One region of the Pseudomonas sp. S2_A10 genome, then DNA from elsewhere that is predicted to be linked to it. Evidence: predicted binding sites of a transcription regulator. Region 1 holds the regulator's gene; the other holds the start of a gene.
The links. The regulator sigma-54, encoded in region 1, starts transcription at its own class of promoters, with help from an activator protein. The targets are predictions, from matches to a motif close to ANTGGCATNNANNTTGCTNT.

Region 1 (5,882 bases):
TTCCGGAAGGCATGGCGGTTGGCGTATCTGCCGGAGGCGGGATGGCGGACGCCGACAGTCTGGCGATGGGCATTGCGTTGCAGGATGTGCCGGAAGGACTGGTGATTGCTCTGGTGCTCGCCGGGGCGGGAATGTCGCGGGTCAGAGCGTTTCTGATCGGCGCGGCGTCGGGGCTGGTCGAACCGGTATTTGCGCTGCTGTGTGCGTGGCTCGTGAGTCTGGCTCAGGTGCTGCTGCCGCTGGGGCTGGCACTGGCGGCGGGGGCGATGTTGCTGGTGGTGACCCACGAAGTGATCCCGGAATCGCGCCGTCATGGGTATGACAAGCTGGCGAGTCTGGGCCTTCTGATCGGGTTTTGTCTGATGATGGTGATGGATACGGCGTTGGGGTGAATGGAGGCGAGGAACAGTGTCCCCGCCTCAAGGATTATTCACCTTCGTCGAAATACCTTTCGATCAGATCGACCAATGCGTCCATGGCTTCCTGAGCCTGTTCGCCTTCGGTGCTTAAATGGATCTTGGTGCCTTTACCCGCCGCGAGCATCATCATAGCCATGATGCTCTTGCCGTCGACAGTCGTTTCAGGTGTGCGTCCCACTCGGATCGTGCAGTCTGGATACTGACCCGCCACGCCGACAAATTTGGCCGATGCCCGGGCATGCAGGCCCAGCTTATTGATGATTTCGATTTCACGAGCAGGCATCGCGGTGTAAATCCTTTAGGTGAGGTCGCGGTGGCGAACCTGGACGTTCTTCAGGGTTTTCTGCAGGGCCTGACCCAGTCGTTCGGTCAGGTAGACGGAGCGGTGATGCCCGCCGGTGCAGCCAATGGCAATGGTGACGTAGGCGCGGTTGCTGGCGGCGAAGCGTGGTAGCCACTTGTTCAGGTAGGCGTAGATGTCCTGATACATTTCTTCGACATCCGGCTGCTGCGCCAGGTACTCGGCCACCGGTGCATCAAGGCCCGATTGCGCACGCAGTTCCGGTTTCCAGTACGGATTGGGCAGGCAGCGCACGTCGAACACCAGGTCGGCGTCGACCGGCATGCCGCGCTTGAAGCCGAACGACTCGACCAGAAACGCCGTACCGGGCTCCGGTTGATTCAACAGGCGCAACTTGATGGTGTCGCGCAGTTGATACAGATTCAGACTGGTGGTGTTGATCTTCAGGTCGGCCAGATCGGCGATCGGACCGAGCAGGGCGGTTTCGTCGTGAATCGCCTCGGCCAGTGAGCGATTGGCGTTGCTCAGCGGGTGACGACGACGGGTCTCGGAAAAACGCTTGAGCAGGGTTTCTTCATCGGCGTCCAGGTACAGCACATCGCACTTGATATGCTTGGCACGCACGTCTTCGAGCAACTCAGGGAAACGTGACAGATGGCTGGGCAGGTTGCGCGCATCGATCGACACGGCGACCAGCGGCTGCGCCAGTTCTGTGTGAATCAGCGCTCGCTCGGCCAGTTCCGGCAGCAAACCGGCCGGCAGATTGTCGATGCAGTAGTAGCCGTTGTCCTCAAGGACATTCAGGGCGGTACTTTTACCCGAGCCCGAACGGCCACTGACAATGATCAAACGCATGATTAGTGCCCGTTCTGCTCGTCCAGTACAACCTGGTACAAGGCTTCATTGCTCGGAGCGCTGCGCAATTTGTCGCGCACTTCCTTGCGGTCGAGCATGCTGGCGATCTGGCGCAACAACTCCAGATGCGCGTCGGTTGCGGCTTCCGGGACCAGCAGTACGAACAACAGGTCCACCGGAGCGCCGTCGATGGCGTCGAAATCGATCGGGGCTTCGAGGTGCAGCAGGGCGCTCACTGGCCCCGCGCAGCCCTTGAGGCGGCAGTGGGGAATGGCGATGCCGTTGCCAAAACCGGTGGAGCCGAGTTTTTCACGGGCGATCAGCGCCTCGAAGACATCCTGCATCGCCAGATCCGGCACTTCGCGGTGGATCAGGTTGGCAATCTGTTCGAGGGCTTTTTTCTTGCTGCCGCCCGGCGCGTTCACTTGGGAACGGCCGGGGGTCAGGATGGTTTCAAGTCGGATCATGGATAGGGGTGTTAACGACCGGTCGCGCCCTGGAGGAGGCTCTGGGTCTTTTCCTTATGCTTTTTGAGTTGGCGATCCAGCTTGTCGGTAAGTGAGTCGATCGCAGCGTACATGTCGGTATCTTCTGCGTTTGCGACCACTTCACTGCCGGGAATATGCAAGGTGGCTTCGATCTTCTGTTTCAGCTTTTCGACGCACATCGTGACCTGCACGTTGGTGATCTTGTCGAAATGTCGCTCCAGTCGCTGGAGTTTTTCCTCGATGTAGGAACGCAGAGGTTGGGTCACTTCCAGTTGGTGTCCACTGATGTTGACTTGCATACAGCTTCTCCTTCGTTGCCAGTGCATAAAGCGGCAGGCCGAAAAGCCTGCCACTGGAACGCTGTAACGTGGCTTACATCAACCGCTTGCGTTCGCTCGAAGGCGCGATTCCGAGGGATTCGCGGTACTTGGCGACGGTGCGGCGAGCCACCTGAATGCCTTGTGCCTCCAGTAAACCAGCGATCTTGCTGTCACTCAACGGCTTTTTCTGATTTTCCGCAGCGACCAGTTTCTTGATGATCGCGCGGATCGCCGTGGACGAGCATTCGCCGCCTTCGGAGGTGCTGACGTGGCTGGAGAAAAAGTATTTCAGCTCATAAATACCGCGCGGGGTATGCATGAATTTTTGTGTGGTCACCCGGGAAATCGTCGATTCGTGCATGCCGACCGCTTCGGCGATGTCATGCAATACCAACGGCTTCATTGCTTCGTCGCCGTATTCGAGGAAGCCGCGCTGATGTTCGACGATCTGCGTGGCCACTTTCATCAGGGTTTCGTTGCGGCTCTGCAGGCTCTTGATGAACCAGCGCGCTTCCTGCAACTGGTTGCGCATGAAAGTGTTGTCGGCGCTGGTGTCGGCGCGCTTCACAAAACCGGCGTACTGGGCGTTGACGCGCAGGCGAGGCACCGATTCCTGGTTCAGCTCGACCAGCCAGCGCTCGTTGTCCTTGCGCACGATCACGTCGGGAATCACGTATTCGGCTTCGGTCGACTCGATCTGTGAGCCGGGACGCGGATTGAGGCTCTGCACCAGTTCGATGACCTGGCGCAGCTCGTCTTCCTTGAGCTTCATGCGCCGCATCAACTGGCTGTAATCGCGGCTGCCGAGCAGGTCGATGTAATCGGCGACAAGCCGCTTGGCCTCGGTCAGCCACGGCGTCTTCGCGGGCAGCTGGCGCAATTGCAGCAGCAGGCATTCGCTGAGGTTGCGGGCGCCGATACCAGCGGGCTCGAATTGCTGGATGCGATGCAGGACGGCTTCGATTTCGTCGAGCTCGATGTCCAGTTCCGGATCGAACGCTTCAAGAATTTCTTCGAGTGTTTCGTCCAGATAGCCCTGATTGTTGATGCAGTCGATCAGGGTGACAGCGATCAGGCGATCGGTGTCGGACATCGGCGCCAGGTTCAGTTGCCAGAGCAGATGGCTTTGCAGGCTCTCGCCGGCGGACGTGCGGGTGGTGAAATCCCACTCATCGTCATCGCTGCTGGGCAGGCTGCTGGCGCTGGTCTGGTAAACGTCTTCCCAGACGGTATCCACTGGCAGTTCATTGGGGATGCGCTCGTTCCAATCGCCATCCTCGAGGTTATCCACCGTCGGGGCGGTTTCCTGGTAGGAGGGTTCCTGGATTTCGGCGGGCTTCTGTTCGGCGTTGTCGGCCAGCGGATCGGCGTTGTCGAAGTCGTCGCCTTCTTCCTGGCGCTCGAGCATCGGATTGGATTCCAGAGCCTCCTGGATCTCCTGTTGCAGGTCCAGGGTCGACAATTGGAGCAGGCGGATGGCCTGTTGCAGCTGCGGTGTCATCGTCAGCTGCTGGCCCATTCTCAAGACTAGCGATGGTTTCATGGCAGGGGCTTAACACCTTATTCGCCGGCGCTTTGCGCCATCCACTACAGGGCGCCGAAGCGCCAAACTTAAGCAAATTATATGCCTGAAACTGAAGTGTTTGCCTAGAGCGCTGTAACAATTAAAGCGGATAAATGCGCCTTGAATCGATACAGCGCTGTCGCGCTTACAGGCGGAACTCGTGACCCAGATACACTTCCTTGACCAGATCGTTGGCCAGGATGGTCTCGGCATCGCCTTCAGCGATCAGTTGACCGTCGTTGACGATGTAAGCGGTTTCGCAAATGTCCAGCGTCTCACGCACGTTGTGGTCGGTGATCAGCACACCGATGCCCTTGGCCTTGAGGTGATGGATGATCTGCTTGATGTCGCCGACCGAGATCGGGTCAACGCCGGCGAACGGTTCGTCGAGCAGTATGAATTTCGGTGCCGTCGCCAGGGCGCGAGCGATTTCCACCCGGCGGCGTTCACCACCGGACAGGCTCATGCCGAGGTTGTCGCGGATGTGGCTGATGTGGAATTCCTGCAGCAGGCTTTCCAGCTCCTTGCGACGACCGGCCTTGTCCAGCTCCGGGCGGGTCTCGAGGATCGCCATGATGTTGTCGGCGACCGACAGTTTACGGAAGATCGACGCTTCTTGCGGCAGATAGCCGATACCGGCCTTGGCGCGGCCGTGCATCGGCTGGTGGCTGACGTCCAGATCATCGATCAGCACACGGCCCTGATCAGCCTGCACCAAGCCGACGATCATGTAGAAGCACGTCGTCTTGCCGGCGCCGTTCGGGCCGAGCAAGCCGACGATCTGCCCGCTGTCGATCGACAGGCTGACGTCACGCACGACCTGGCGGCTTTTATAGGCCTTGGCCAGGTGCTGAGCTTTCAGAGTTGCCATTACTGGGATTTCTCTTCGGTTTTCTTCTTCGGCTGGATCACCATGTCGATGCGCGGACGCGATTCGGTGACCTTGCTGCCTGTGGCGCGACCGGCGCTGGCCAGCTTCTTCACGGTGTCGTAGACGATTTTTTCGCCCTGGGTGACGTTGTTATCCTTGTCGATAACCTTGGCCTTGTCGATCAGCACCACCCGGTTCTGCTGGGCGTGGTATTGAATCGTCACGCCGTAGCCCTTGACCGGGTTGGCGTCGCCCTGGGTCTGCAACTGCTCGAAGTAAGCCAGGTTGCCTACCGAGGTCACCACGTCGATGTCGCCATTGGGCGCGCGCGTCATGGTCACGGTGTTGCCTTTAACGATCATCGAGCCCTGGGTAATGATCACGTCACCTTTATAGGTGGCGATGCCATTCTTGTCGTCCAGTTGGGCGTCGTCGGCCTGAATGCGGATAGGCTGCTGCTGATCGTTCGGCAGGGACCAGGCGCTCGCGCTTCCCAGTGCTGCGCCCAGACTGAGCAAAATAGGGAGGGTTTTAACGAGCCTCATACTGTCCTCTTACGTTCGATTGCAGGTGTATCCTGCTGTCCTTCAGGTACGCTTTCATTCCGACGCCAGTCGATACGCCGCCAGCGCCCTCGATTCTAACGGGTTGCGCGGTCTGCGCATATTCTTGCTGCGGGAACACGGTCATGCGGGTGCTGGTGATCAGGGTGCCGCGCTGTTTCTCATCGGTGCGCTGTACGCGGACCGAATCGATCAATTCAACTTCGGTGCCGCCCGAATTCACTTCGCCGCGCTCGCTGGTCACGTGCCACGGGAAGTCGGTGCCGCGGTACATGTTCAAATCAGGCTTGGTTACCAGAGTGACATCGGTGGCCTTGACGTGCTCGGCCTTGTCGGAGGTCATCTCGTACTGCACCTTGCCGTCGGGCAGGTACTGAATGGTGTGCGTGTTGGTCGCGTACCAGTCGATCGGATTCTCGGCGGCCGAGACCGGCGGCTTGTCGAGGAAGCGCTCCGGGCTGATGTTCCAGTAGCCCACCGCAGCGAAAATCGCCGCGATGC
Region 2 (5,882 bases), 710 kb from region 1:
GCCGTGCAGCGCCTCGCCTACTTTCAGGGCCAGGTCAAAGTTGCCGAAAGCAAACTGGCCGACCTCAATGCCTTTCGTCTGGATTACTCGCAGCAGTGGATCGTGCGCGGCAGCACCGGCGTGACCGGGCAATGGCTGCTGGGTTTTCAGGGGTTTCTGGCGCAACTCGACACCGCCGTCGACCAGCAGCGGCAGAGCCTGGTCTGGCACCAGAACAAGCTCGACAAGGCGCGAGAGGAATGGCAGCAGGCGTTTGCCCGCGTCGAGGGCTTGCGCAAACTGGTGCAGCGCTATCGTGATGAAGCGCAACGCCTGGAAGACAAACGCGAGCAGAAGCTGCTCGATGAACTGTCACAGCGTTTGCCACGGCGTGATGCCTTCTAAACCACACCGCCAAACCCTGTGGGAGCGAGCCTGCTCGCGAAAGCGCCGTGTCAGTCAATCCTGTAGTCAACTGACAGAATGCCTTCGCGAGCAGGCTCGCTCCCACACTTGTTCCACTGCTGCGCCTTGCCCCAAGCCTATCCAGGTGCTAAACCTTGTACAGGTTCGTCAATGACAAGGAAGCCAGTCAATGTCAGTCGTTACAGAAGTCTCTCCAGACCAGAAAAAGCTCACGATCGCCGTCAAAGGCCGGTTCGATTTTGGTCGCCATCAGGAATTTCGCGAGTCGTATGAACGGCTCCCACACAAACCCGAATCCATCGTGGTCGATCTCAAAGAGGCCACTTACCTCGACAGCTCCGCGCTGGGCATGCTGCTCCTGCTGCGTGATCACGCCGGTGGCGACAATTCGGATATCCGCGTCGTCAATAGCAGCTCCGATGTGAAGAAAATTCTCGCGATTTCCAACTTCGACAAACTCTTCGACATCAGTTGATGCCCATGCAGGCGCAAGAGCCGCTGACTATTCTTATCGCCGAAGACAGTGCCGCCGACCGGCTGCTGCTGTCGACCATCGTCCGCCGTCAGGGCCATCAGGTGCTGACAGCGGCCAATGGTGCCGAGGCGGTCGAAACGTTCAAAGAGCAGCAGCCCGATCTGGTGTTGATGGACGCGCTGATGCCGGTGATGGACGGCTTCGAAGCGGCGCGGCAGATCAAGGCGCTGGCGGGTGAAGCGTTGGTGCCGATCATCTTCCTCACCTCGCTGACCGAGAGTGAAGCGCTGGCCCGGTGTCTGGAGGCCGGCGGCGACGACTTTCTGGCGAAGCCGTACAACCAGGTGATCCTTGCCGCCAAAATCAAGGCGATGGATCGCTTGCGTCGCCTTCAGGCCACGGTCCTGCAGCAGCGCGATCTGATCGCGAAACATCATGACTATCTGCTCAACGAACAACGCGTGGCCAAAGCGGTGTTCGACAAGGTCGCGCATTCCGGATGCCTGAGTGCGCCGAACATTCGGTACCTGCAATCGCCTTACGCCCTGTTCAATGGCGATCTGTTGCTCGCTGCGTATACGCCGGCCGGTGACATGCACGTCATGCTCGGCGATTTCACCGGGCATGGCTTGCCGGCAGCGGTGGGGGCGATGCCGCTGGCCGAAGTGTTTTATGGGATGACCGCCAAGGGCTATGGCCTGGCCGAAACCCTGCGCGAGATGAACGCCAAGCTCAAGCGCATCCTGCCGGTGGACATGTTCTGCTGTGCCACCTTGCTCAGTCTGAGTTTCCAGAGCCGTTCGGTGGAGGTGTGGAACGGCGGCATGCCCGACGGTTACCTGCACCGCATGGCCAGTGGCGAACGCGTGCCCTTGCCGGCGCGGCATTTGCCCCTGGGGATTCTCAGCGCGCAAGCCTTCGATGACCGTACGGATGTCTATCCGATGGCGGTTGATGATCGGGTGTTCCTGTTGTCGGACGGTGTCATCGATACCTGCGATGCCAATGATCAGTTGTTCGGCGTTGAACGCTTGCAGCAGGTGTTTGCGGCGAACCGCGAGCCGGATCGGTTATTCGAGGATATCGAACAGGCGCTGCGCGATTTTCGCGGACAGGCCCGAGATGACGTAAGCATGGTCGAGGTCAGTCTGCTCGAGTCGGCTCAGGCCCACGGCGCGACGCCGGTGTATTCCGACAGCGGCCAGTCGTGCCCGCTGGACTGGTCGGCCAGTTTCGAGTTTCGCGGCGCCACACTCAGGCGCTTCAATCCATTGCCGTTCCTCTTGCAGTTGCTGCTTGAGGTGCATGGCCTGCGCGCGCAAAGCGGGGCGCTGTACAGCGTGCTCGCCGAGTTGTATTCCAATGGGCTGGAGCATGGCGTGCTCGGGCTGGACTCGAGCCTCAAACGCGATGCGGCAGGTTTCGCCCGCTACTATGAAATGCGCGCGGCGCGGTTGGAGGCGCTGCAAGACGGTTTCGTGCGAGTGCATTTGCAGGTCCAGCCGCAAGGCGAGGGTGGGCGGCTGGTCATTCGTGTCGATGACAGTGGCAAGGGGTTTGATGTGGCGCGGGTCATGGAAAGGCCCGTGGATAACGTCCGCTTGTCGGGACGCGGCATCGGTCTGGTCCGGCAACTGGGGCGCAACGCCAGTTGGTCGGACCAGGGTCGTAGTGCCAGCGTGGAGTTTTTCTGGGAGATTGAGGCATAATCCGCCCATTCTTGATCAAGGAGTGAGCAAGTGACAGACGCACATGTAAATCGCGAAGTCCTCGATACTTTGCGCGAGGTGATGGAGGACGGCTATACGGAATTGCTGGAGACTTTTCTGGCAGATTCGCAAAGCCGCCTGCACGAGTTGCAGGACAGCACCAGCGCCAAAGCGCTTTCCGATGTAGCGCATAGCTTCAAGGGCAGCGCCAGCAACATGGGCGCGGTTCGACTGGCCGAGTTGTGCCAGGACCTGGAGTCGAACGCGAAGGACAAAAGCCCGGAAGCGCTCGCTCAGCTAGTCGCCGATATCCATTCTGAATTCGCCGAAGTACGTCCGGTGTACGAAAGCGAAAAGCACCACGCCCACATCCACTGAAGCTGCCGTCCGGCGCTTTTCGCAAGTGTCTGGCCAAACTGGCCCGGCACTTGCAGTCAACTTGCTCAACTGTACCTACGATCCCAGTGCAGCGGAGACCTTGTCATGCCTGCGACCCCCAACATTCTTCTTCAGACCGCCGCTCAGGCCAAGGCGCAAGCCGTCTCTGCCAAATCGTCGGCAATGGCCGCAGACGCCGGGGACAAGGCCTCCAGCTTCGCCAAAGTGTTTGCCGATCAGGCGCCGGCCAAGCCCGCCGTGAGCGCTGACAATTCAGTCAAGCCGGCACGCGATAAGGTCGCGGACAGCAGCGGCAAAAAGGATATCGGCAAAGAGCAGTCTGCCGCGCCCGAGCCAGCAGTTGCCGATAGCGGCAAAGCGTTGCCTGCCGACAAGGCGGCGGCGAGCGACGACGCGACAGCGACTGCCGATGACACCACTGAAACCGTACAAACCCCTGTGGCCGATGCCGCGCCTGTAGACCCGGCCCTTGATCCGGCCTTGGCGCAAGTCGTTCAGCCGTTGGTGGCAGCGCCTGTGGTGCAAACGCCAACAGTCGCCACGCCAGCGCAGCCGGAAACCGAGACGCCTGCATTGGCGGTCGTGTCGGGCATGGTCAAAGATCCGGCGGCAACCGACAGCGATTTCGATCCATCGGCCGACCCGCTCGACTCGATGCCGGCCGTGCGCATGGCGATGGAGCAGGGCGGGCATATTTCCGCCGCCAGTCAGGCGCAACCGAAAGCCACGCCTGCTCAAGCTCAGGCTGACGGCGAATTGACCGCCGCGCAGAACTTTGCCGCCGGCATGGCCAGCATGCTCGACGTGCAGGCCGACAAGGACAGCACCAGTCAGGGCGGCGAACAAGCTTTCAGCGGGCTGATCGACGATGGTCTGAAGGATCTGAAATCGGCTACCAGCGACACCCGCGTCGATGACTTCGCCAACCGTCTGGCGGCACTGACCCAGGCCGCTACGCCGAAAACCGCCAATGCGCTGCCGGTGAATCAGCCGATCGCCATGCACCAGAGCGGCTGGACCGAAGAAGTGGTCAACCGCGTCATGTACCTGTCCAGCGTCAACCTGAAGGCCGCCGACATTCAGTTGCAGCCGGCGGAGCTTGGGCGTCTGGATATCCGCGTGAACATGGTTCCCGATCAGCAAACCCAGGTCACCTTTATGAGCGCACACCCAAGCGTGCGTGAAGCGCTCGACAGCCAGATGCACCGCCTGCGTGACATGTTCAACCAGCAGGGCATGGGCCAGGTGGACGTCAACGTCGCCGACCAGAACCGTGGCTGGCAGGGGCAGCAAGGTCAGGAACAGGCGCAGCAGGGGCAGAGTGGCCGGACCAGCGCTGCGGGTGGCCGCCTGGATTCGGCGGATGAGGAATTGGCACCGGCTACTGTCGCTGAAGTGGCGGCGCAGACTACCAGCGTAATTGGCAGCAGCGCGGTCGACTATTACGCCTGAGCAAATCAAGAGCCCCCTCACCCTAGCCCTCTCCCAGAGGGGAGAGGGGACCGATTGGGGAATCTTGAAGAACTACGCCGACCTGAACGAGCATCGCTGAATCCGTTCGACATTCGGCGACCTGTTGATTCCCGCCCTGAACTTGCAATCACCTCGGTTGTGCAGGTCGATGTCCAGCCCCATTACATCTCGGTCGGCCCCCTCTCCCTCAGGGAGAGGGCTGGGGTGAGGGGTGCTTTTGACTTTAGCGTCGTTCTCGACCTCCGACACTTCTGGCATAACACTTGCTCTTGCCTTGCCGTGCGACTGTGAAACCCCCGATTAGTGACGGATTATTGGCATGGCGAAGAGCGAAGCTGCAGCAGTAAAAGACCCCGCAACCAAAGGCAAACTCAAGCTGATCATCGTGATCGTGCTGGCGTTGCTGGTGGCCATTGGTGCATCCGTCGGGGCGACCTGGTTCTTCATGCACGGCGCGCAAAGCAAGCCTGCCGAGGCCGCTGAAGCAGCGCCGGTCGGCAAGCAGGCGGCGATTTTCGAGCCGATGGCGCCGGCCTTCGTGGCCAACTACAACCAGAACGGCCGTCAGCGCTACATGCAGGTGAGCATCACCATGCTGGCGCGGAATCAGGCCGATCTGGACGCGCTCAAAGTGCACATGCCGGTTATCCGCAACAACCTGGTAATGCTCTTCTCCGGTCAGGATTTCGCCACACTGGCGACACCGGTCGGCCAAGAGATGTTGCGCCAGAAGGCCACCGCCAGCGTCCAGGAAGTGGCGCAGAAAGAACTGGGCAAAGTGGTCATCGAACAGTTGCTTTTCACTAATTTCGTACTGCAGTAGGAACACGACATGGCCGTGCAGGATCTGCTGTCCCAGGATGAAATCGATGCGCTGCTGCATGGCGTCGATGATGGTCTGGTACAGACCGATAATGCTGCCGAACCCGGCAGTGTCAAAAGCTACGACCTGACCAGTCAGGATCGCATCGTCCGTGGACGCATGCCGACGCTGGAAATGATCAACGAGCGCTTTGCCCGCTACACCCGCATCAGCATGTTCAACATGCTGCGCCGCTCGGCGGACGTGGCTGTCGGTGGTGTGCAGGTGATGAAGTTCGGCGAATACGTGCACTCGCTGTACGTGCCGACCAGCCTCAATCTGGTCAAGATCAAACCGCTGCGCGGCACCGCGCTGTTCATCCTCGACGCCAAACTGGTGTTCAAGCTGGTGGACAACTTCTTCGGTGGTGACGGCCGTCACGCCAAGATCGAAGGGCGTGAGTTCACCCCGACCGAGTTGCGCGTAGTGCGCATGGTGCTCGAGCAGGCTTTCGTCGATCTGAAAGAAGCCTGGCAGGCGATCATGGAAGTCAATTTCGAGTACATCAACTCGGAAGTGAACCCGGCCATGGCCAACATCGTCGGCCCGAGCGAAGCAA

Region 2: the regulator sigma-54 is predicted to act here: its motif matches at 3,016-3,035, upstream of AB4N41_RS16330 (flagellar hook-length control protein FliK).

The regions. Positions count from the first base shown of each region.
Region 1 is NZ_CP162773.1:2,911,111-2,916,992, forward strand. Features, by position in the region: gene AB4N41_RS13050 (ZIP family metal transporter) at 1-392, shown strand, start outside; gene AB4N41_RS13055 (HPr family phosphocarrier protein) at 427-702, opposite strand; gene rapZ (RNase adapter RapZ) at 718-1,575, opposite strand; gene ptsN (PTS IIA-like nitrogen regulatory protein PtsN) at 1,578-2,042, opposite strand; gene hpf (ribosome hibernation-promoting factor, HPF/YfiA family) at 2,054-2,362, opposite strand; gene AB4N41_RS13075 (RNA polymerase factor sigma-54) at 2,436-3,926, opposite strand; gene lptB (LPS export ABC transporter ATP-binding protein) at 4,093-4,818, opposite strand; gene lptA (lipopolysaccharide transport periplasmic protein LptA) at 4,818-5,363, opposite strand; gene lptC (LPS export ABC transporter periplasmic protein LptC) at 5,350-5,882, opposite strand, start outside.
Region 2 is NZ_CP162773.1:3,623,554-3,629,435, forward strand. Features, by position in the region: gene fliJ (flagellar export protein FliJ) at 1-384, shown strand, start outside; gene AB4N41_RS16315 (STAS domain-containing protein) at 575-880, shown strand; gene AB4N41_RS16320 (ATP-binding SpoIIE family protein phosphatase) at 886-2,589, shown strand; gene AB4N41_RS16325 (Hpt domain-containing protein) at 2,620-2,967, shown strand; gene AB4N41_RS16330 (flagellar hook-length control protein FliK) at 3,073-4,440, shown strand; gene fliL (flagellar basal body-associated protein FliL) at 4,781-5,284, shown strand; gene fliM (flagellar motor switch protein FliM) at 5,294-5,882, shown strand, end outside.